2 regions of the Lacrimispora sp. 38-1 genome follow, and region 2 is predicted to be linked to the other one. Evidence: a T-box and tRNA genes for the amino acid it is inferred to sense, from the RefSeq annotation. Region 2 holds a T-box; the other holds one or more tRNA genes.
What was found. The T-box of region 2 lies ahead of leuS (leucine--tRNA ligase). A T-box ahead of a tRNA ligase gene usually reads a tRNA of that ligase, here a tRNA-Leu.
Positions count from the first base shown of each region.

Region 1: it has a tRNA-Leu gene. The T-box ahead of leuS (leucine--tRNA ligase) is inferred to sense a tRNA for this amino acid. The anticodon was not compared.

Region 1 covers NZ_JBANEW010000058.1:105,785-117,352, forward strand. Annotated here, with positions in the region: gene thrS (threonine--tRNA ligase) at 1-1,262, shown strand, start outside; gene V7D18_RS16070 (DUF1540 domain-containing protein) at 1,374-1,688, shown strand; gene infC (translation initiation factor IF-3) at 2,056-2,550, shown strand; gene rpmI (50S ribosomal protein L35) at 2,578-2,775, shown strand; gene rplT (50S ribosomal protein L20) at 2,805-3,161, shown strand; gene V7D18_RS16090 (GNAT family N-acetyltransferase) at 3,938-4,468, shown strand; gene V7D18_RS16095 (DUF6143 family protein) at 4,612-5,181, opposite strand; gene V7D18_RS16100 (hypothetical protein) at 5,246-5,500, opposite strand; tRNA gene V7D18_RS16105 (tRNA-Asn) at 5,803-5,875, opposite strand; tRNA gene V7D18_RS16110 (tRNA-Leu) at 5,943-6,026, opposite strand; tRNA gene V7D18_RS16115 (tRNA-Leu) at 6,185-6,268, shown strand; tRNA gene V7D18_RS16120 (tRNA-Leu) at 6,317-6,400, shown strand; gene V7D18_RS16125 (NAD(P)/FAD-dependent oxidoreductase) at 6,548-7,504, shown strand; tRNA gene V7D18_RS16130 (tRNA-Leu) at 7,591-7,674, shown strand; gene V7D18_RS16135 (diguanylate cyclase domain-containing protein) at 7,715-9,361, opposite strand; gene V7D18_RS16140 (6-phosphofructokinase) at 9,594-10,811, opposite strand; gene V7D18_RS16145 (GNAT family N-acetyltransferase) at 11,423-11,568, shown strand, end outside.
Region 2 covers NZ_JBANEW010000053.1:192,158-203,725, forward strand. Annotated here, with positions in the region: gene V7D18_RS13600 (hypothetical protein) at 1-2,424, shown strand, start outside; gene V7D18_RS13605 (acyltransferase domain-containing protein) at 2,402-3,466, shown strand; gene V7D18_RS13610 (BadF/BadG/BcrA/BcrD ATPase family protein) at 3,489-4,409, shown strand; gene V7D18_RS13615 (elongation factor G) at 4,606-6,708, shown strand; gene V7D18_RS13620 (CPBP family intramembrane glutamic endopeptidase) at 6,849-7,763, shown strand; T-box leader at 7,810-8,055, shown strand; gene leuS (leucine--tRNA ligase) at 8,152-10,566, shown strand; gene V7D18_RS13630 (hypothetical protein) at 10,786-11,568, shown strand, end outside.

The DNA of each region.
Region 1 (11,568 bases), on a different contig from region 2:
CTAATATCAAAAATCGTGATCACAACAAGCTTGGCCGTGATTTAGAGCTGTTTACCACTGTTGATGTGATTGGTCAGGGTCTCCCCCTTTTAATGCCAAAGGGTGCCAAGATCGTTCAGACCATGCAGAGATGGATTGAGGATGAAGAGGAGAGACGGGGTTATATGAGAACCAAGACACCTCTTATGGCAAAGCGGGATTTGTATATTATCTCTGATCATTGGGATCATTATAAAGAGGGTATGTTCGTTCTTGGGGATGAAGAAAAGGATGATGAAGTATTTGCTCTTCGTCCCATGACATGTCCATTCCAGTATTACGTGTACAAACAGAGCCAGAAGTCTTACCGCGATCTTCCATGCAGATATGGTGAAACATCAACTCTGTTTAGAAATGAAGATTCGGGAGAGATGCATGGACTTACCCGGGTACGTCAGTTTACTATTTCCGAAGGCCATTTAATCGTTCGTCCCGATCAGATTGAGGAAGAGTTCAAAGGCTGTGTGGATCTTGCAAAGTACTGCTTAACGACTCTTGGTCTGGAAGGAGATGTAACTTACCGGATGTCCAAGTGGGATCCTGACAATGCCAGCCATTACCTTGGAACTCCTGAGATGTGGGATGAAGTACAGGACATGATGCGTAAGATCCTGGATCACATTGGAATTGAGTATACGGAAGCAGTGGGAGAAGCAGCGTTCTATGGTCCGAAGCTGGATATCCAGGCTAAGAATGTATATGGCAAGGAAGATACGATGATTACCATCCAGCTGGATATGTTCCTGGCAGAGCGTTTTGACATGAGCTTTGTAGATAAGGATGGAACGAAGAAACGTCCTTATATTATTCACAGAACATCCATAGGCTGCTATGAAAGAACTCTTGCATGGCTGATTGAAAAGTACGAAGGCGCGTTCCCGACCTGGTTATGTCCGGAGCAGGTCCGTGTACTTCCGATTTCCGAAAAATATCATGAGTATGCAGCTAAAGTTGCTGATCAGCTGAAAGCAAACGGAATTCTTGCAACAGTAGATGAGCGTTCTGAAAAAATCGGCTATAAGATCCGCGAGGCCCGTCTTTCAAAACTGCCGTATATGCTGGTAGTGGGACAGAAAGAGGAGGAAGACGGTGTGGTTTCCGTACGCAGCCGTTTTAACGGAGATGAAGGACAGCGGCCGATTGCAGACTTTATTGACGATATCTGTAAGGAGATCCGTACAAAAGAAATTAAAAAGGTCAATGTAACAGAAGAATCCAAATAATATCATATGATTCCGTGGGAGAAGAACGATTCATGAGAATAGTTTCCTCTCCCGCGGCGCATAATACCTCCTGAAAGAAAATCTCAATAAAAATTCCAGGAGGAAATGAATATGACAAAATTGGACTGCAATGTAACAAGTTGTTTGCATAATTCTGATAATTGCTGTTGCAAGTCTGCAATTATTGTGGAAGGCTCCCAGGCCAAAGATACGATTGATACCTGCTGCGGCAGTTTTGATGAGAACAAAGACGGTTCCTTCCATAACTTATTCAAAACACCGGAGAGCAGGCTGGAAGTGGACTGTGAAGCAGTTAACTGCGTATACAATGAAGGCCGTCACTGTTCGGCAGAGCATATCGGCATTGCAGGTGATGGTGCAAGAGAAGCGGGACATACAGAATGCGCTACATTTAAGACCAGATAACAGTAAAAAAAGACAAAGGCAGGCTGGCAGAAGTCCGGCAGGTCTTTGTCTTTCTTCTATATTAATTACAAAGGGCAGTTATAATGATTTCAGCCATAAATTAAAGCGAAAAAACATTGACATATCACAAATTGTGTAGTATTATAATAAAAGTTGTGGAAACAACAGACAGGAAAGTAGGTATCCGCCTCACCACGGCACGAGTAAGTGTCCCTGGTTCATAGCCTTTGATACATAGGTGTACTGTGTAGAGACTTTGGTGGTGGATAGCGTTTGTCTATCTACTTTTTTTATGCCTAAAGGCAGCAATGTGATTCCGACCAATACACACACAATATAATGGAGGTGCACGACAATTAGCGATTTAATGATTAATGAACAGATCAGAGATAAAGAAATTCTGTTGATTGGTGAAAACGGAGAAAAGCTTGGAGTTATGGCAACCAAAGACGCCATGCAGATGGCAAAAGAAGCAGAGCTTGATTTAGTTAAAATTGCTCCTACCGCGAAACCACCGGTTTGCAAGATCATCGATTACGGTAAGTATCGTTATGAGCTGGCAAGAAAAGAAAAAGAAGCTAAAAAGAAACAGAAGGTAATCGAAATAAAAGAAGTTCGTTTATCTCCCAACATTGATACAAATGATTTGAATACAAAGATGGGCGCCGCAAGGAAGTTCCTCGAAAAAGGAGATAAAGTGAAGGTAACCTTACGTTTCAGAGGTCGTGAGATGGCGCATATGTCAAAGTCAAGATATATTTTAGATGATTTCGCTGAGAAGTTATCCGATATTGCGACAATCGACAAACCATCGAAAGTGGAAGGAAGAAGCATGGTTATGTTTTTAACCGCAAAACGCTAAAAGAACATTATCAAGGAGGAAAATACAATGCCTAAATTAAAAACAAGCAAATCAGCTGCAAAACGTTTCAAAGTTACAGGTACAGGAAAGCTTGTAAGAAATAAAGCTTACAAATCTCACATCTTAACTAAGAAGTCTACTAAGAGAAAAAGAAATCTTAGAAAAGATATTGTTGCTGATGCAACCAATGCAAAAGTAATGAAAAAGATTTTACCATATTTATAGAATTCTAAGTTGAGAAGGAGGAAAGACCGATGGCAAGAATTAAAGGCGGTATGAACGCTAAGAAAAGACATAACAGAGTGTTAAAGATGGCTAAAGGCTATAGAGGCGCTCGTTCCAAACAGTATAGAGTAGCAAAGCAGTCCGTAATGAGAGCTTTAACAAGTTCTTATGCAGGCAGAAAAGAAAGAAAGAGACAGTTCAGACAGTTATGGATTGCCCGTATCAATGCAGCAGCACGTATCAACGGCGTATCCTACAGTGTATTTATGCATGGATTAAAGCTGGCTGGTGTTGATTTAAACAGAAAAGTATTAGCTGATATGGCTGTTAATGATGCAGAAGGCTTCGCAAAATTAGCTGAGCTTGCAAAATCCAAAGTAGCTTAATCGCAGATTCAAACCTCGAAAACCTCGTGTTTACGGGGTTTTTTTATTTTTAAAACCCGTTTAAAAAGAGTTGTTTTTGATTCGTAATTTCTACTCATATTTGTTAGCATATATGTTTCTTGTAAATTAACATTTTTTCTTTCAATTAATATAAATTCACTGGCTCTTAGACCGGCATAAATCATCATAAATATTATATCGACAAAAGGTAAAAAATGAAAAATAGTGTTACTAATTATAAGTCTAAAACGTTTATATAATAGAGGGTATTCAAAAACGTATGTTTATTCCAGCAGTTTTAAGGATTAGGTGATTGATATAAAAGTTAAAATTATAAATATTATAAGTTATATTGTTATCATTGCGGGATTGATAATGGGAGAAAAAGTATCCACTAACGCCACGCTGTGGAATATTATCAAATCAGAATTTTGGAAGATAATTTTTATAATCTCTGTAGGTATTATCACAGAAGTGGTTGTTGGATATTATCGAAAAAATAAATGAAATAAGTAATGCACGGTTTGATGAGCATTCACCTTCAAAATTAGTTTAACGCAGTAAGGTACAATGAAAACATAATATTGTGAGTTGGTAGAATAATATGGTATAATAATTACCACTTTGAATTAATAAAAGAGATAATCTAAATTAAATAGGTTATAACACTTGTCGGTGTTTAATAAATATTAAAGAAAGGGGCTTGGTAAGTATGACAAACAAAACTAATTGGAGGGGAAGTTATATTTAGCCCTCTATCATATGGAGGTACTAAAATGTTTTTTAAAGAACTTGAAACTGATAGATTGTTTCTGAAAAATATCTCATTGCATGACAGAGAGTTTATACTAGAACAATTCTCAAACAACGAAGTAAATCGATATTTGTTCGACGCTGAGCCAATTGCAGATATCTTAGGTGCTGACGAAATTATTAATTTTTATATACAATCAGAGCCAAGAGCACAGCATCGGTGGATTCTGGTAAGAAAGAGTGATGGGACAAAAATCGGCACATGTGGTTTTCATTGTTGGAATAAATCCAAGGGCTTTTGTGATATTGGGTATGACCTTTACCCAGATTATTGGGGAAAGGGTTATATGGTTGAAGCGCTGAAAGCAATATGTGCATTTGCTCGAAATGATATGAAAGTAAGAGACATAAATGCTTGTATTTTTATTGAGAATGATAAGTCAATTATGCTTGCTGAAAAGTTGGGCTTTACTTTTAACGGGCAGATAAAAGATGAAATTTTTCGTGATGAAAAATACCCGCATAAAATTCTGACCCTTAATTGCACCATATAGTATGAGTAACTGGAAAGAACACACATTTTGATTTATTAAATGATCTATTATAAATTCTTAAGGTTATCTCCTCTTAAATAAGGGATTCCGGAACAGAAAGGAAGTAAAAATATAATTCTTGCTTCCTTTCTGTATTAATCCTGTCATACGATACACGTATCATAAATGCTTTCTTCCCACCAGCCAAAGGCTATTCTGCCAGAGGCAGAAGATGTTGGAGCTTCTGGCGTAGAGAGGAATATCAATAAAGAACCTCCCGGAGGGAATATTAGTTTACCATTTTCACTCTCTACCAGGGTTGCTTCCGGTAGAGCCCTGCGAACAAATGCTTTTACGCCTCCGGAAGGCTCCCCTTCAACATTTGAAGCATATTGCAACTTTATTTTTGGTTCTGGCAAAGGCATAAGGGCAGTATTGGTAGGCGATACCAAATCTGAATCAGTCGGTGTACCAGGTGGAGTTGCATTAAACCAAAATTGGGCGCGGTAAGGAGCTTCCGATATATCTGTAACAGTCCACACATTTACATATAAGTTTACCTGGGAGCAGCACGGATTATATAATCTGGCCCAGGCGCTGGTATTGCTGCCAAAAGACAAGTTATCTGCATATCCGATAAAATATTCCCCTTGCAGCGACTTGTAAAGTTCTATTGGTACATCCACTTTTTTAGGTAATATGCACGTATCGTAACGGCATATATAATTATCCATATTACCACATCACCTTTCTGAATTGTTACTGTTTAACGGTCTGGCTGCGGGGGAGCTTTCTTTGTCAGGAGCAGGTGAACATATCGATCCGGTTTAACGATATTCCTGCATATGACCAGCCAAATCTTCTGTCCCAGCGAAAGCCTGAGACGCTGTTACGCCATATTTGAATTGGAAAGAACCAGAACTCCTGTCCGTTGCTCATCCATATATAGGTAAAGCGCCCGATACAATTTCGCATTGAACCAGGGCTCACCATTTTTGTAGCAGATCGGGCCTGGGCAGGTTTTGGCGGTGCGGCTGATGGCGGAGGGCCCATAGGCACTGGTCCGCCTGGAGGGGTGCCGTAAGGTGGGAATGGGGGCATATTCTACACCCTTTCGTTTTATATTAATATTATTATATGTAATATAAGATTTGCAGTTAATAAAAACTGAAAAAGAACGCAGAGGGGCGGAAGTCTACAGGAGATTGAGACTTCCGCCCGGAAATGCGGGTGCTGGGGACAGCACCTAAGTACTACCTTAACAGGTATGTACATTTATATATATGATTCAATATGAAATATTATGCGATGATTTTAAACAATAAAAAAATCACACGAAACGTGTGATTAAAAAACTCCCCGAGTAGGACTTGAACCTACGACCCAACGGTTAACAGCCGTTTGCTCTACCGACTGAGCTATCGAGGAATATATGACCTATTATACTCTAAAAGTAAAATATGTCAAGAAAAAACTCTTGGTTATTAAGAGTAAGTGCGGGAGATGGGACTTGAACCCACACGATCATACAACCACAAGATCCTTAGTCTTGCCTGTCTGCCAATTCCAGCACTCCCGCACAACGAAAGTAATTTTACCATCTTTAACAAGAATTGTCAATATTATTTAAAAAATATATACAAAAAAATAATTTTCAAAATAATTGAAAATCAGGTTGACAGAAAAGAGCATGTATACTATAATAGCTATTGTCGCTGAAAGAGATGACAGCGCAATGCAGAAGTGGCGGAATTGGCAGACGCGCACGGTTCAGGTCCGTGTGGTAGCAATACCTTGAGGGTTCAAGTCCCTTCTTCTGCACGAACCTTATTGATTGTCATAGCTGTAAGGTTTCCTATAATATGACATGCGGGAGTGCTGGAATTGGCAGACAGGCAAGACTAAGGATCTTGTGGTTGTATGATCGTGTGGGTTCAAGTCCCATCTCCCGCATTAACGGGCAGTTTTTCATTCGTGAAGAACTGCTTTTTTTGTGCGATTTAATTGTAATAATAAATTTCTGTAATGGTAAGATAAAGATAAATAATTTTAACTTATCATTACAGAATGCTATAATCATAATCAGAAAAGGAAGCAGCAATAAAAAAAGACTATTGCAAAAGAAAGGATAAGAAAATGAGATATGATCTGATTGTGATTGGCGGAGGGCCTGCCGGTATTAGTTCATCAATTTATGCGGCCAGCAGGGGAGTTAAGGTACTGGTACTGGAGAAAGAGCAGGTTGGAGGTATTATAGGGAAAGTATCCACAGTAACCCATTACTCTGCTTTAATGGAGAAGGAAACAGGCTCCACTTTTGCAAAACGCCTGGAAACCCAGGCGCTAAATGCCGGAGTCCATATACAGTATGAGACTGTAATGCAGGTATGTCTGTATGGAACAGAGAAAAAGGTAGTGACAGATCAGAATACTTATGAGTCAGCAGCAGTTATTCTGGCAAATGGCTCCTCTCCCAAAAATCTTAATATACCGGGGGAGAAACAACTTCTGGGAAAAGGTATGGGTTTAAAAGCTTTGAAAGATGGGAATCTGTATGAAGGCAGAAACATCTACGTGGTGGGTGGTGGAGACGGCGCTTTAAAAGAAGCACTCTATCTTGCTGGATTTGCCAGAAAGCTTACAGTTATTCATTTTGAGAATAAGCTTGGGGCGATTTATGAGTTTACAAAAAAGCTGGAATTACTGGAAAATGCAGAAGTAAAGCTGGAAAAAAATCTTACAGCGGTTTTTGGTAAAGACCGTGTGGAAGCACTGGAGCTGACGGATGTGGTTACAGGAGAAAAAGAGCGCATTGAAGATCCTGGGTGCGGCATATTTACTTATATTGGTACAACGCCCAATACAGAATTATACAAAGAACTGGATCTTGTGGACCATTATATACCTGCAAATGAAAAAATGGAAACAAAAATAGCAGGTGTCTATGCAGCCGGAGATATTCGGGAGAAGCAGATTCGCCAGGTGGCCACTGCAGTTTCAGATGGTGCAATAGCAGGTATCAATTCTGCAGCTTACATTCTGTCCCATGGTAATTAATAAATATAAAAAAGTGCTTGCTTATTTTGGAAAAGTATAGTATTATAATTGTACGAATTGATTCATCAATTTGTGCAATTATAAGAGCAGAAGTGGCGGAATTGGCAGACGCGCACGGTTCAGGTCCGTGTGGTAGCAATACCTTGAGGGTTCAAGTCCCTTCTTCTGCATATTGAAAATGCCCTGTATGAGAATTACAGGGCATTTATTTTATTCACTATTTGCCATGGACATACCAGGCTCATAAACGGAATACTGGTTTCGGCCATGTTTCTTTGCATGATAAAGTGCGATATCCGCTTTTCTGTATAATTCTTCAAACGTGACTCCATCCTCCGGATAGGCGGCAGTTCCCAGACTTCCGGATATATGCACTTCCGGTTCCAGGGCACTCCCGATCAGACTGCATAAATTTTCTAAGCGGGAATACAGATCCATGCTGTAAGAGACATCTTTCAGAAGAATTATAAATTCATCGCCCCCTAAGCGGCCGAAGATATCTTCTCTCCTGAGCGCAGATTTAAGTCTTGATGCGGCCCGATGGAGTGCCTTATCTCCAAACTGGTGTCCATAGCTGTCATTTAACTGTTTAAACTGGTCAATATCCAGCATGATAAGGATGTGGTGCCCCTTGCTGCTGTTTAAGATAAGACGGATTGCGTAAATGGCAGCTGATCGGTTTAACAGTCCGGTCAGACAGTCCTGCCGTGACAGCTCGTGTAAAGTCAGTGTCTCCCGCTTTGAAGCATCAATATCTTTGATCAGGATAAAAGCTTTGATGGTGTCTGTATAAGGGTCTGTTACAATCTGTACCATACCAAGAGTCCAGCAGACACTGCCATCAGCCCTTAAACGGCGATGTTCCAGCCGGAGAGAGCGGTTGCCCTGGTAGTACTGAAAAAGTAAGTACTCCTTGTTGAAGAAATTTAAGTAAAGTTCTTTGTCTTCCTCATAAATTTCATGCTCTGCAATGTAATTCATGATATCAGCAAAGGATTTTTTTGCGTCCTCGGGAACATTACAGGTCATTTCTCCGATTATTTCCTCAAAGAGATCTGATTTTGTATTGTACTCGTAATAACCGATGCAGTCTTTTTTCTGTTCCTGCATATACTCCGCCCAGCGCTGATATGCCAGCTCTTTTTCATATTGATCCGTAATATCCTGATAGGAAATAATACCGCGCAGGGGCTTTTTTTCTTCCGTATATACCAGTGAATAATGCTTTGAGAACCAGTGGTATTTTCCGGATCCGGTCTTAAGTCTGACAACACATTCCCCTTCCGGAGTACCCCGCTCCATTTCTTCATAAAATTCCAGAAAGTCTTTCATACTTTCCTCATGTACGATGCCATTTTCAATTAAATATTCCGGAGAAAGGGGCATGGTGAAATGGGCTGGAAAGTTTCTGGTAAATTCTGAGGAAGGAGAAAGGGTTCTGTTTGGGATATCATAGATACATACAATACAGCCGGAGTGACGGCTTGCAAGTCGGTATTGCTCCTCCTGAACTTTAAGACTTTCCATGTTTCTTTTCAGCCAGGTGATATCCGATACAGAACAATAGAATAACTCTTCTTCTTGTATAAAATGAAAATCCATGGAGAACCAGCAGTGGTCATCCATTGTTTTGGCTCTGAATTCCAGTCTGAATATCCGGGATCCAAGCTCCATATGATTGCGAATCTTTTCTGAAAATTCTCCAAATTCTGATTCACAAATCATATCTTCAAGACAGGAAGGAGACTGAAACCAGTTTTTTATTGCTGAATTTGAATAAATAACTGGAAATCTGTCTTCTGTCTTTACCTTCAGTATGCCGCATGGTATGCGGTCTAAAAAAACATCTCCGTCCATTGTTCACTTTCTCCCATAAGTGCGTTAGAAAATAAAAATATCTATTATTATAAGCATATGAGGCAAGCATGAAAAAAATTACCTGTTTAACAAAAATAGTAAAAAAAATATAAAACATGTAATTCGTATAGGGAAAAGGGTGAAGATCTGATAGAAAAACACATAATTGAGAAAAATAACAAAAACGGCTGATTTAAGCTGACCAGCCGTTTTTCCTGTGAATAAACCTTTTTTAAAATCTGTACAGATAGAGAGGTCTTCCATCCTTTATAATCCTGTCTGGTTCACCCTGAATTAAGGGTAAAGCATAGGCGAGAAAGTCCTCTGTCACATTGGTGCCATGATCACAAATCCACTGGGAAGGAAAGAGTTTCTCCTTATTGCACACTTCATTTACATCAACAGTAACGCATTCCATTTTATACGGGGAATCGGAAATACGTCTGAAAGCGATCATCATGCCTGTGGCTCCGTTTAAGGAAGCTATGATTCCCTGCCTGCCGGCAGTGACGGCCTCTTCAATATCTGTTGCCGATGCAAGCATACCGCTGCAGCGCTGGTTCACATTAAGCTCAATAGAGCGAACCTTCACACCAAAACGGTTACGGACGAAATTCTCCAGCATTTTACCGCTTCCGGTCAGCATCTTATGACCGAATGTATCAGTACGGACTTCGTCTGTGTACTCACAGATAAATTTCCCTTTTGCATCAGAAATGCCTTCAGAAATACAGACAATGACAGAGCTCTTTTTGGATAGGGCCTTGTCCACGTCAGCAGCAAACTGTTCAAAATCAAATGCGGCTTCAGGCAGATAGATCAGAACAGGATTATCACCTTCAAACTTTCTTGCAAGTACGCTGGCTGCAGTAAGCCAGCCTGCATGACGCCCCATCAGTTCCACAATCGTTACTGACTTTTGCTGGTAGACACAGGAATCCAAAACAATTTCACGAACGGTGTCCGCGACATATTTGGCTGCACTTCCAAAACCCGGTGTATGGTCTGTATGAATCAGATCGTTGTCAATTGTCTTTGGAATCCCGATAAAACGGATGCTGCTTTTGTGATGGGAAGCGTAACGGGAAAGCTTGCTTACTGTATCCATAGAATCATTCCCACCGATATAAAAGAAATAACCGATATCCATGGCGCGGAATTTCTCAAACAGTGCGGGGTAGAATGGAGATGATAAATCATCAGGCAGTTTATAACGGCAGGAGCCGAGATAAGCTGCAGGTGTCAGCTTTAATAACTCCAGTTCCTCCGATGTTAAATCATTGGTCAGATCCATATAATTTCCGGACATGAAGCCTTCTATGCCATTGATCATGCCATAAACCCGGCCGATCTCGTCGTGAGCCATCCCTTCTTTTATGACGCCGTAAAGGCTTGCATTAATCACAGCGGTTGGTCCGCCGGATTGTCCTACGATTGCATTTTTCTTCATGTATAATTTCCTCCAAATCTGCATATGCCAGGTGCACTTTTCCTATTCTATAATAGAAAGAGCATCTTTGCAACTGAATTTAAAGGATATAAGGGAATTGGAAAGGAATGGCAGAGAAAAAGGTGATAAAAAGGGAGGAGCCGGTGAAATGTGGGTTCCACCGGCGAGTTATGAAAAAAAGTTTTATAAAACAAGTTTGGAGTAATTCTTGTTTCTATAATTAAGTATATAGAAGAGATGTGAAGTAAGTTTGTAGAAGATGTAAATAATTTTTGTACGTCTTGTGAAAAAACTGTGAATGAATAATGGTGGAATTTTATAAGCGATTATAGCTGATATATGTATATTAGCTGTTTATAGATGAATAAATATTAATCAAATACAGCCTAAATTAGCATTGCTAGTAACGTACTATACAACAAACTATACAACACTATAAATTCTTTTCGATCTCTTCTCAAAACCATACTATATCTATGTGCGTATAAAAACGTGCCCAATATTAATAAACATTAAAAACCTAATATTGATAGTTAGTAAGTATGATGATATTCTACTAAAGAGCATAAAAAATTGTACGCAATTTTAAACAGAAAGGACGTCTGCGGTTAATGATTAAAATAAGAGAATACACTGTTGATGATGTTAATTCTATGATTCCCATATGGAATGAGGTTGTTGAGGAGGGGAATGCTTTTCCGCAGAAGGATATATTGACCTTTGAAACTGGCTGTGCCTTTTTTGCATCACAGACATG
Region 2 (11,568 bases):
TTGAACAGAACCGGATTTCTTACCAATTATCTGATATCCGGTCCGAAAGAAACGGATTTTATCAATCATGAAACAGATGACAACCAGCTGCGTTATGAACAGCATTTAAGATCCATTGTAGCTGACTTAAGCAGGTCCTGTCCGGATGGCCCTGCCATCCTTGGAGAAAACAGCAGGCTTCAGATGCCATGGAAGTATTATTATCACTATGGAAACTGGTTTGTAGACGAAAGCACATTTTATTCCACACTGCAGAAAGTGGAGCTTGATGCGGTGACGGGAATAGAGGTAAAAGAAGATCTGACCGTGAATGCAGTTGTATGGTCCTATGCAGCTGTAGATGTCTGGTGCAACAGGGAACTGGTATGCCGTATGGATACGCCGGTTTATAAACCAATTAAAAAGAAACAGATGGAACTCCGGCTGAAAAAAGGAATCAATGAAATCTATGTCAGCCTTCAGACTCTGGGTGTCAGGGATACGAGAACGTTGTTCGGCATTCAGATCATGGATCACATGGAAGAGATCTCTGTTGTACTGCCTGATGAGAAACATACCGATGAACTGGTACGGATTGAAAACTGGCTTGGTTCCATCTCCATTAAGAATTCCATCATGACTTTTAAAGAATGTGCGCCCAAAGGTGCCTCTTTGGCCTACGACAGCCAGAGCCCTGATTTTGCACAGGTGAAAAGCCGGAAGGAATGGCAGGAGATCAGCGGGAAAAATCAGGTGAAGCTTGAGGTCGAAAAGCCAGGTGTTATTTTAGTAAGTGTAAAAAGTGACCATGGAGTCCTCACCAGAAAAGTGGAGAATATCCTGGCTCAGAGACCGGAATATGGGAAAGACAAATACTTTGAGGAGAATAAAAAGGCTATTTTCCATAGAATTGCAGAAGCAGAAAGTCTGTCCAGAGGTGATAAATTCGGATTTTCCATTTCCAATATTCTTGCAAGAAAAGCCCTTGGAATGGACAACGGGCGGGATATAGAACTTCTTTATGAGACGCTGGACCAAATAGAAAGCAGATATGACTGCTCTGATTTTCTGGTGTGCGGCATGGTCAGATATCTAAAGAATTATCCGGTCAGTGAGGATCTGGCGAAACGTGCAAAAGAGGTTCTTTTAAACTGGCGTTACTGGATGGATCAAAAAGGATCTGACGCCATGTGCTTCTGGAGCGAAAACCATTCTCTTATGTTCTATACCTGTGCCATGAATGCAGGAGAGATGTATCCGGATGAGTATTTCCCGCGGGCAGACATGACTGGCAGAGAGCTTTTTGAATTCGGAAGAACCAAGGTAGAAGCATGGCTGGCGGATGTGGAAGAACATGGATTTGAAGAATTCTTAAGCACAGTTTATATGTGCGTTACGTTTGCAGCGCTTTTAAATGTAATCGATTTTTCAGAGGAAGCCATTTCAAAAAGGGCAGTAAAGATTACCGATAAACTTCTTGAAATGCTGTGTCTCCATACCTATGACGGTGTTGTCATTGCCCCTATGGGACGTGTATACAGAGAAGTGATCCATCCCTTTGAGCAGGGAGCCCAGGCACTGATGAATTTAATCAATCCTGATGTCCCTTATTCCTACGGAGAGGGTTGGCTGGGCTTTTATTCATGCAGCAGCTATAAACTTCCAGAAGGGTTAAAGGAACTTATGGAGCGTCCGGCAGATATGGATTATTCCACAGGAAATGCTCTCATAAGGCTGAAGAAAACGCCGGAGTACTGCATGACTTCCGTTCAGTCCCCCAGACCGGACCCGGAATTTAAACGCTGGAGGAACCTTACCCTGGATCCGGATTCGGATACATCCACCTGTGAATACACCAAGTCACTGAACGAACGGTTTCATGGAACCACCTGCTTTGAGCCGGGAGTATATGGCTATCAGCAGCACATGTGGTATGCTGCCCTTGATAAGGAAACTGACATCTTTACGAATCACCCGGGCGGAACCTGTGATTCCAGTTCCATGAGACCGGGGTATTGGTACGGAAATGGGGTAATGCCTGCACTGGTTCAGGAGGGAAATTTACTGGGAGCTGTTTATCACATCCCGGAGGAGCATCCCATTCATTTTACACATGCTTATTTTCCTGCACCGAAGTTTTTGGAAACCAATGTCTCCGGCCACTGGCTTTTCGGAAGAAAGGCAGGAGGATTTGCTGCACTCTGGTGCAGCGGTATTTTGGAGCCTGTTGATGACCAGCTGTTTGAATGCGAGTACAGAACCTATGGGGATGACATTGCATACTTCTGTGTATGCGGCAGCAACCAGGATTTTAAGACCCTGGCTGAGTTCTCAGCCTATGCAGAAAATCTCCGGCCGGTATTTGATGACGGACAACGTATTTTAACAGCAGGCCCCTTAAAAGTGGGATTTGCAGATAACAATGATAAGACACAGTATATTTAGTGAAGATACTCAGGCGGCGGTGGCTTTTTCTTCCGCTGCCTATGAGAGTAATGCTTATTTTATGAGAAATTTCAGCAGATGCCGTGAGCTTTTGCTGGTGGAAAAAGATCCTGAGGGAGCAGCAGAAGCCATGATGTTTGGAATCAGGCATGCCAGGCTCCTTCATTTGGATGATTTTTTACTTCCGGTTGTTTACATTGACTGGATGCTGCCGGAGCTGGAAAAAGAATTAATGAAACAGGGCATTCCGGAATCTGTTGTCTGGGAATCTTTAAAGGATGTTGAAATCTGGATTCAGTCATACCGCAAATATCACCAGGGACAGACCGGGCTTGACCGGATTGAGTGGGTGTTCCGTTCACTTGCCGGAAAAGTACGAAGATTCGGCAGTCTGCAGTTCGAGGAAGTGACTTATGAATTTCCTTTTCTGATCTATGAAAACAGACAATCCGGAGAGTTTATGGCACTGGCCTGCCCGGATGTTATGATTGATCAGGACGGATATATCTCCGGTACAAACGGAAGAAGCATGATAAGAGAAATAAGAACTTATCTGGACTTTAAGGACAGGACTGTAACCGGATACTCTGCGGATTTAAAAAAGGGAACTGTAAGCGTGGATGCACCCGTCTCATTAAATCTGGAGGAATGGGAGCTTAAGCTTGCTCCGGGAGAGAAGGCGGTTGCTGTTCATATTCCGGAAGGTTCAGATTTGTCCCCGGACAGCGTTGATTCCTCTTTAAAGACTGCAAAAAAATATTATGAGAATCATATTCTTGTCTGCGAAAGCTGGATGCTGGATGCCCATCTGGAGCACATCCTGCCTCAAACCGGGAGGCTCATCAGCTTTATGCAGAGATTTAATAAAATGCCTGTAATGACAGAACGTCCACAGATACTGGAACGGGTCATGGGGTTTGATTTTACCATGGAAGCACTGGAACATTTTTCCTGTACCACATCGCTTCAGACCTCATTAAAGAAGTATCTTCTGGACGGAAATGAGATGTTTACCACAGCTGGTTTTATGCCATGGAAATGACAACTGGGAGGAGTACTTGATTATGACAGGATATTATGCCGGACTGGATGTGGGGGGAACCAACGGACGGTTAAAGGTCTGTGATCCCACAGGAAAAGTGCTGGGTGAACTTACGGCTCCTGGCTGCAGCCTTAATACAGACGGGGCAGAAAAAAGCAGGCTGCGTTACCGCGAGCTGGTGATTCCTGCTCTTATGGAACTGAAGCTGGATCCTGGCTGCTGTCTGGGAATCTGCGTGGCAGCAAGCGGGATTGATTCCCCGTTTCATGAGCAGGAATGCAGATCCTTTTTTGAAGAGATGGGATTTTTACCAGATAAGCTGATGGTAATGAATGACTGTGAAGTATTTCTTTATCTTACGGAACTGCCGGCTCTTGTAATCGTATCCGGCACAGGCTCTGTCTGCTTTGGCAGAGATGAGAATGGATCCATATACCGGACGGGCGGTTTTAATCATATTGTAAGCGATGAGGGAAGCGGCTTTGATCTGGGACTGAAGGTTTTAAGGACAGTTGGAAATGATTTATCCGGACGGGGTAAAAGTCCCATTCTCACCCCGCTTTTTATAAAGTCAACCGGGCTTGACACATTGGGGAAAATAGATGAATATATCAATGCCAATCTGATGGAAAAGTCCCGGATAGCCAGATTTTCCCTTCTGGCCTGTCAGGCAGCAGCATTAGGAGATGAGACAGCCATGGGCATTCACCGGGAGTGCGCAGATGCCTTATGGGGGCTGATTCATGATACAGCAGCTAAGATGAAAACGGGCGGACTAAACCTCTGGTTATGGGGAAGTCTTCTGGTGAAAAACCATATTCTCCGCGGCATGGTGGAAGAAAAAGTCCGAAATGGGCTGCCTGAGGTGAGCATTGCCATACCCCGGATCACTGCCCTTGATGCTGCACTTCAGGCTTCAGAGAAAAGCAGTCTTACGCGCTGAAAAGTCGGATTTAGGAAAAAAGAGAATATTAATAGGCAAAAATGAGAAAGAGGGAGAGCGCGCCCCTCTTTTCTTTTATCAAAAAATAGAAAAATGTCGAAAAATATTTGTGCAAATTGTACCTTTTGCTTGCAATTATAAGACATTTTTAGTAAAATATTGTTATAGACTTAAATACCGAACAGGAGGAATGTTTATGAACGTGTATGGAACCAAACAGATCCGTAACGTCGCCTTACTTGGGCACGGGGGCGCCGGTAAAACTACCCTTGCAGAAGCTATGGCGTTAGTGACCGGAGCCATCAGCAGAATGGGAAAAATTTCCGATGGCAATACCATCAGCGATTATGACAAAGAAGAGATTAAGAGACAGTTCTCCATCTCCACTTCCCTGATTCCGTTGGAATATGAAGGAGAGGATGGACCGATCAAGATTAACTTACTTGATACTCCCGGTTATTTTGATTTTGTTGGTGAAGTTGAAGAGGCAATCAGCGTGGCAGATGCTGCTGTAATCGTAGTAAACTGCAAGGCAGGAATTGAAGTTGGTACGTTAAAGGCATGGGAGCTTTGTGAAAAGTACAAGCTTCCCAGACTGTTTTTTGTAACTAATATGGATGATGATCAGGCCAGCTTTCGTGAACTGCTTTTGAAGCTGGAAAAAGAGTTCGGAAGAAAAATAGCACCGTTCCACCTTCCTATCAGAGAGAATGAGAAGTTCGTAGGATTTGTGAATGTGGTGAAAATGGCTGGGCGGCGCTTTACCGTTAACAGCGATTATGTTGAATGTGAGATTCCTGATTACAGCCAGAAGAATTTAGGTATAGCCAGAGAAGCTCTGATGGAGGCAGTTGCTGAGATCAGCGAGGAATACATGGAACGGTATTTCTCAGGCGATGAGTTTACCCTGGAAGAGATTTCTTCTGCACTTCGGGAACATGTAATACAGGGCAATATAGTTCCGGTTATGCTGGGTTCCGGAATTAATGCCCAGGGTGTAAAGATGGTTTTACAGGCGATTGACAAGTATTTTCCATCACCGGAGCGTTATGAATGTATCGGTGTGGATGTCTCCACCGGAGAACGGTTTACTGCCAGATACAATGACAATGTGTCTCTGTCGGCCCGTGTATTTAAGACCATCTTAGATCCGTTTATCGGAAAGTATTCCCTGCTAAAGATCTGTACGGGAACACTGAAATCAGATTCAGCGATCTATAATGTGAATAAGGACACGGAAGAAAAGATTGGAAAACTCTATCTGCTGAGAGGAAAAGATGCCATAGAAGTGCCGGAATTAAAGGCTGGCGATATCGGTGCTGTATCCAAATTAAACGTGACACAGACCGGTGATACCATAGCGCTTCGTTCCGCACCCATCGTATATCACAAGCCTGAGATTTCCACCCCTTATACGTATATGCGGTATAAGACGAAGACAAAGGGTGACGATGATAAGGTTTCCAACGCACTGGCGAAACTGACGGAAGAGGATTGGACCTTAAAAGCAGTGAATGATACGGAAAACCGGCAGTCACTTCTGTATGCAATCGGTGACCAGCAGCTGGAGGTAGTGGTCAGCAAGCTGTTAAACCGCTATAAAGTTGAGATTGAATTAAGCAAGCCTAAATTTGCTTTCCGCGAGACCATCCGTAAAAAAGTGGAGGTTCAGGGAAGATATAAGAAGCAGTCAGGCGGTCATGGCCAGTTTGGTGATGTAAAGATGACCTTTGAGCCTTCCGGGGATTTGGAAACTCCCTATGTATTTGAAGAATCTGTGTTTGGAGGAGCTGTTCCCAAGAATTATTTCCCGGCAGTGGAGAAGGGAATTGCAGAATGTGTCTTAAAGGGCCCCCTTGCTGCATATCCCGTTGTGGGGATCAAAGCGACTCTGACTGATGGCTCCTATCATCCGGTGGATTCCTCAGAGCTTGCCTTTAAGATGGCAGCAACGCTTGCCTTTAAAAAAGGCTTTATGGACGCCAATCCGGTGCTCTTGGAACCAATCGCATCCTTAAAAGTCACAGTGCCGGATAAGTTTACCGGAGATGTCATGGGAGATTTAAACCGGAGAAGAGGACGGGTTCTGGGAATGAACTCCAATCACCATGGAAAGCAGGTCATTGAAGCCGATATACCCGTATCTGAGCTGTTTGGCTATAATACAGACCTTCGTTCCATGACAGGCGGTATCGGTACTTTTGAATATGAGTTCAGCCGCTATGAACTGGCTCCGGGAGATGTACAGAAGAAAGAGGTAGAGGAACGGGCAGCCAAGGTTGACCGTATGGATGTTTAAATGAAGTGATAACACTGGCGGATCCAAAGAATAAATTGGATCCGCCTTTTTCTTAATCAGGCTGCGGCATTCCGGATGAATTGCGTAATTGAACAATCTGTGCTAAACTGGTATCAGTTAAACAGGAGGTAAGGTTTTTAGTGGAAGAGACGAGGGCCGCAAAAAAAGTTTTTGGAAGAATAGGAATCGGATATACCGGTTTTCTTAGTGCATCAATTGTTTTACAGATAGCTTTAAAAGTAATGATTCATGTATTTGATCAGGCTGGAATTTTTAATTTGCCACGGGGCTGGTATCTGTTTGCTGCTTCTCTGGCAAATTATGCAGCAGGAGGGCTGGTTTTATTTTTAATTATTAAAAATATGCCTGTCACCCATAAACCGGTAAGCCGGAGCGCGGGAAAAAAGCTGTTGATCTGTTCTTTTTTTATCTGCATCAGCGCATTGATTGCCGGAAATTTATTGGGACGGCTTCTCATGACTGTCATCAGTGCTCTGGAAGGAAAGCCCATGATCAATCCGGTTGAGGAAGTGCTTAAAGGACTGAATACAGGAACTATCTTTGCAATTATGGTGGTTATGGCGCCGGTCTGTGAAGAATTTCTCTTTCGCAGACTCTTGATTGACCGCATCCGAAGATATGGAGATAAAGCTGCTATTCTGGTATCTGCCGTGATTTTTGGGCTCTGCCATGGGAATTTTTATCAGTTCTTCTATGCATTTGGAATTGGTCTTGTGTTTGGTTACATTTATACCAGAACAGGGCGGCTTCGCTATACCATTCTGTTTCATATGATCATTAACTTCCTGGGATCAGTCGCAGCAATTTTTATTCAGAATAACTTAGCATTTGTAGTCATCTATGCTCTGCTTCTATACGGGTCCATGCTTGCGGGGATCGTGTTGTTTTTTATCACAAAGGGTGACTGGATTTTCTGGCAGGGCGACGAAGCGGTATGGGGCAGAGGAGCGGGTAAAGTTCTATTTTTGAATGTTGGAATGATATTATTTTTTGTATTGTCTGCCATTTCCTTTGTTGTCGCAGAGTTTTCATAAAATCGGGTTGACACATTCGGGCAATTATGTTACATTTACAGTTAGCAAAAATACTGTGATTAGGAGTAGTAAGCAGTCTGAAGCATTCAGAGAGCCGGCGGTTGGTGAGAGCCGGTTGGGGAAGACAGCTGAACTGGCCTTTGAGTAGCATACTGAAGAAAGCCATGGCTTTTGTGTAGGTATAGCCGGAATCCCAACCGTTACAGCGGGCGGACAGGAGAGTCTGTCCGGTTGAGCGCATACATTTGTATGAAATAGAGTGGTACCACGCGGTAGATTCTGCGTCTCTATAGCCGTTTTATTACGGTTGGAGGCGCTTTTTTTATGCTGATATACCCGTGAATGTTAAAACAGGGGAAATCCCTTTCACAAAAGGAGGAATATTGTTATGGCATCATCTTATAACCACAGTGCCATTGAAAAAAAATGGCGTGAGAATTGGGCGAAGAACCCGATCAATGTTGACGATGGAAAAAAACCAAAATATTATTGTCTGGATATGTTCCCTTATCCGTCCGGCAGCGGTCTTCATGTAGGCCACTGGAGAGGTTATGTAATTTCTGACGTATGGAGCCGTTATCAGATTTTAAAGGGTCATTATGTCATTCACCCAATGGGCTGGGATGCGTTTGGTCTTCCGGCAGAAAATTATGCAATTAAAATGGGTGTCCATCCGGCAAAATCTACAGCTGAGAATGTGAGCAATATTAAAAGACAGATTAATGAGATTGCTGCTGTTTATGACTGGGATATGGAAGTCAATACCACAGATCCGGCATTTTACAAATGGACTCAGTGGATTTTTGTCCAGATGTTTAAGAAGGGTCTGGCTTATGAAAAGGAATTCCCCATTAACTGGTGTCCTTCCTGTAAAACTGGTCTTGCCAATGAGGAAGTGGTAAACGGCTGCTGCGAGCGCTGTGGAACCACAGTAACGAAAAAGAACTTAAGGCAGTGGATGTTAAAAATCACTGCTTATGCAGACCGCCTTTTAAATGACCTGGATAAGCTTGACTGGCCGGAAAAGGTTAAGAAGATGCAGACGGACTGGATTGGAAAATCTTACGGTGCAGAAGTAGACTTTAAAGTAGAAGGACGGGAAGAGGCCATTACGGTTTACACCACAAGACCTGATACGTTATACGGAGCAACCTTTATGGTGCTCGCACCGGAGCATGCGCTTGCGTCTTCCCTTGCAGTACCGGAAACAAAAGCAGCAGTGGACCAGTATATCTATGATGCATCCATGAAATCCAATGTTGACCGTCTGCAGGATAAGGAAAAAACCGGTGTATTTACTGGCAGCTATGCCATGAATCCATTAAGCGGTGCAAAGGTTCCGATCTGGATTTCCGATTACGTACTTGGTGACTACGGTACAGGCGCAATCATGTGCGTTCCGGCTCATGATGACAGAGACTTTGAATTTGCAACCAAATTCAATATCCCCATCATTCAGGTAATTGCAAAAGACGGCAAAGAAATTGAGAACATGACAGAGGCCTATACAGAGGCAAACGGAACCATGATCAATTCCGGAGAATGGAACGGCATGGAATCAGCAGTTCTTAAAAAGGAAGCACCTGCCATGATCGAAGCAAGAGGCCTTGGCAGGAAAACGGTGAACTTCAAGCTTCGTGACTGGGTATTTTCCAGACAGCGTTACTGGGGTGAGCCGATTCCGATCATTCACTGCCCTCACTGCGGCAATGTTCCGGTACCGGAAGACCAGCTTCCTCTCACTCTTCCGGAAGTGGAAAGCTATCAGCCCACTGGTACAGGAGAATCTCCTCTTGCTGATATTGACGAGTGGGTAAACACCACCTGTCCGGTATGTGGTGCAGCTGCAAAGAGAGAGACAAATACCATGCCTCAGTGGGCGGGTTCTTCCTGGTATTTCCTCCGTTACGTAGACAGCCACAATGATAAGGAACTGGTATCCAGGGAAAAGGCAGATAAATATCTTCCTGTTGATATGTATATCGGGGGTGTGGAGCATGCGGTTCTCCATCTTCTTTATTCCCGTTTCTACACCAAGTTTTTATCTGACATCGGTGTGGTGGATTTTGATGAGCCGTTTACCAAACTGTTTAATCAGGGAATGATTACAGGTAAAAACGGAATTAAGATGAGCAAATCAAAGGGCAATGTGGTATCTCCCGACGAGCTTGTTCAGGATTATGGATGTGATTCTCTCCGTATGTATGAGCTCTTTGTAGGACCGCCGGAGTTAGATGCAGAGTGGGATGACAGAGGAATTGAAGGTGTCAGCCGTTTCTTAAACCGTTTCTATAATCTGGTATCAGACAACTGCGGTCAGAACGTGGCAGCCACAAAGGAAATGATCCGTCTTCGCAACAAACTGGTATTTGATATTGAACAGCGTTTCAACCAGTTTAACTTAAATACGGTTATTTCCGGCTTTATGGAATATAACAATAAACTGATCGAGCTTGCAAAAACAGCCGGCGGCATTGATAAAGAGACATTAAAGACCTTTGTAATTCTTCTCGCACCATTTGCCCCTCATATCGGAGAGGAACTGTGGCAGCAGCTTGGCGGCACAGATTCCGTGTTCCATGCAACATGGCCGGAGTGGAGTGAAGAGGCCATGAAAGAGGATGAAATCGAAGTTGCCGTTCAGGTGAATGGAAAAACAAGAGCTGTGGTAAAACTTCCGGCAGATGTTTCAAAGGAAGATGCAATTGAAGCGGGCAAAGCACTGATTCCGGATAAGATTACTGGGGCTATTGTGAAGGAAATTTATGTTCCCGGAAGGATTATAAATATTGTCTGTAAATAGTTTTAAGAAAAAATTCTAAGCATTAAGTAAGGACACTATGACTGAAGAAGTACAGCTGTAGTGTCCTTATTTTGCTTCAAAGCTTCAATGCATGTTTCAGGGGTATATGCTAATTTTGGCACTCAATGTATATAATTTTGGCATTTGGGTTGATAACTCTTCGCATCGGGTATATGCTGAATGATAGAATTCAATCAAAGCGAAGGAGGATTGATTCCAATGTTTGAGAGACAGAAAAACAAATGCAAAATTGTATATAATAATTATCAATTTTATGAGAATGCCGCTTTGACTGAAATGATAGAAAAGCAGATGGCAGAGGGATATCATATTTGCGGTATAATAGGAGAATCCTGCAATATATTAAAATTTTTTTATGAAAAAGCCAGGGCACCAAAGTCTTGCGTTATTTATCACAAACATCTAGATGATAAAACAGATGCACAAATTGAAGAAATGAAAGCTGAGAAAATGGAAATTCTATGCCAGAACAATCATTGTATCATATTTGGAATTCCCTCCAGTGACGCTGATGAATTGAAATCAGATATGATTGTAAAAAAACAAAGTAAATTACCTGGCATTCACATAAAAAAATCTACAGCTCTTATTTCAATATTACTTGTTCTTTCTGTAATCAGTCTGGTGCTGAAAATATTATTGATAAACAAAGGGGATTTATATTTCAATCAGTTGAGTATAGCGCTTTACCTAGCGTTGAATTTTATTTTTCTGTTATATTTTACAGGTGATCTTCACGATATTATAAAAGGTAAAGGAATATACTCAGATGGTATCATGTATTTTTCCAGTCGTACAAAATTCAAAGATATATTGTTCCGGGTTGGGGACATACTTAGATTGGTCATATTGCTTGGAAGTATTTGTATCAGTGCTGCGATTCTGATATTTGTTAAGGATGGAGTATTAGCAATTAATGTTCTGAAAATGTGGCTGATATATTGTACCATTGGTTATATATACAGACTGCGTGTTCGAAGA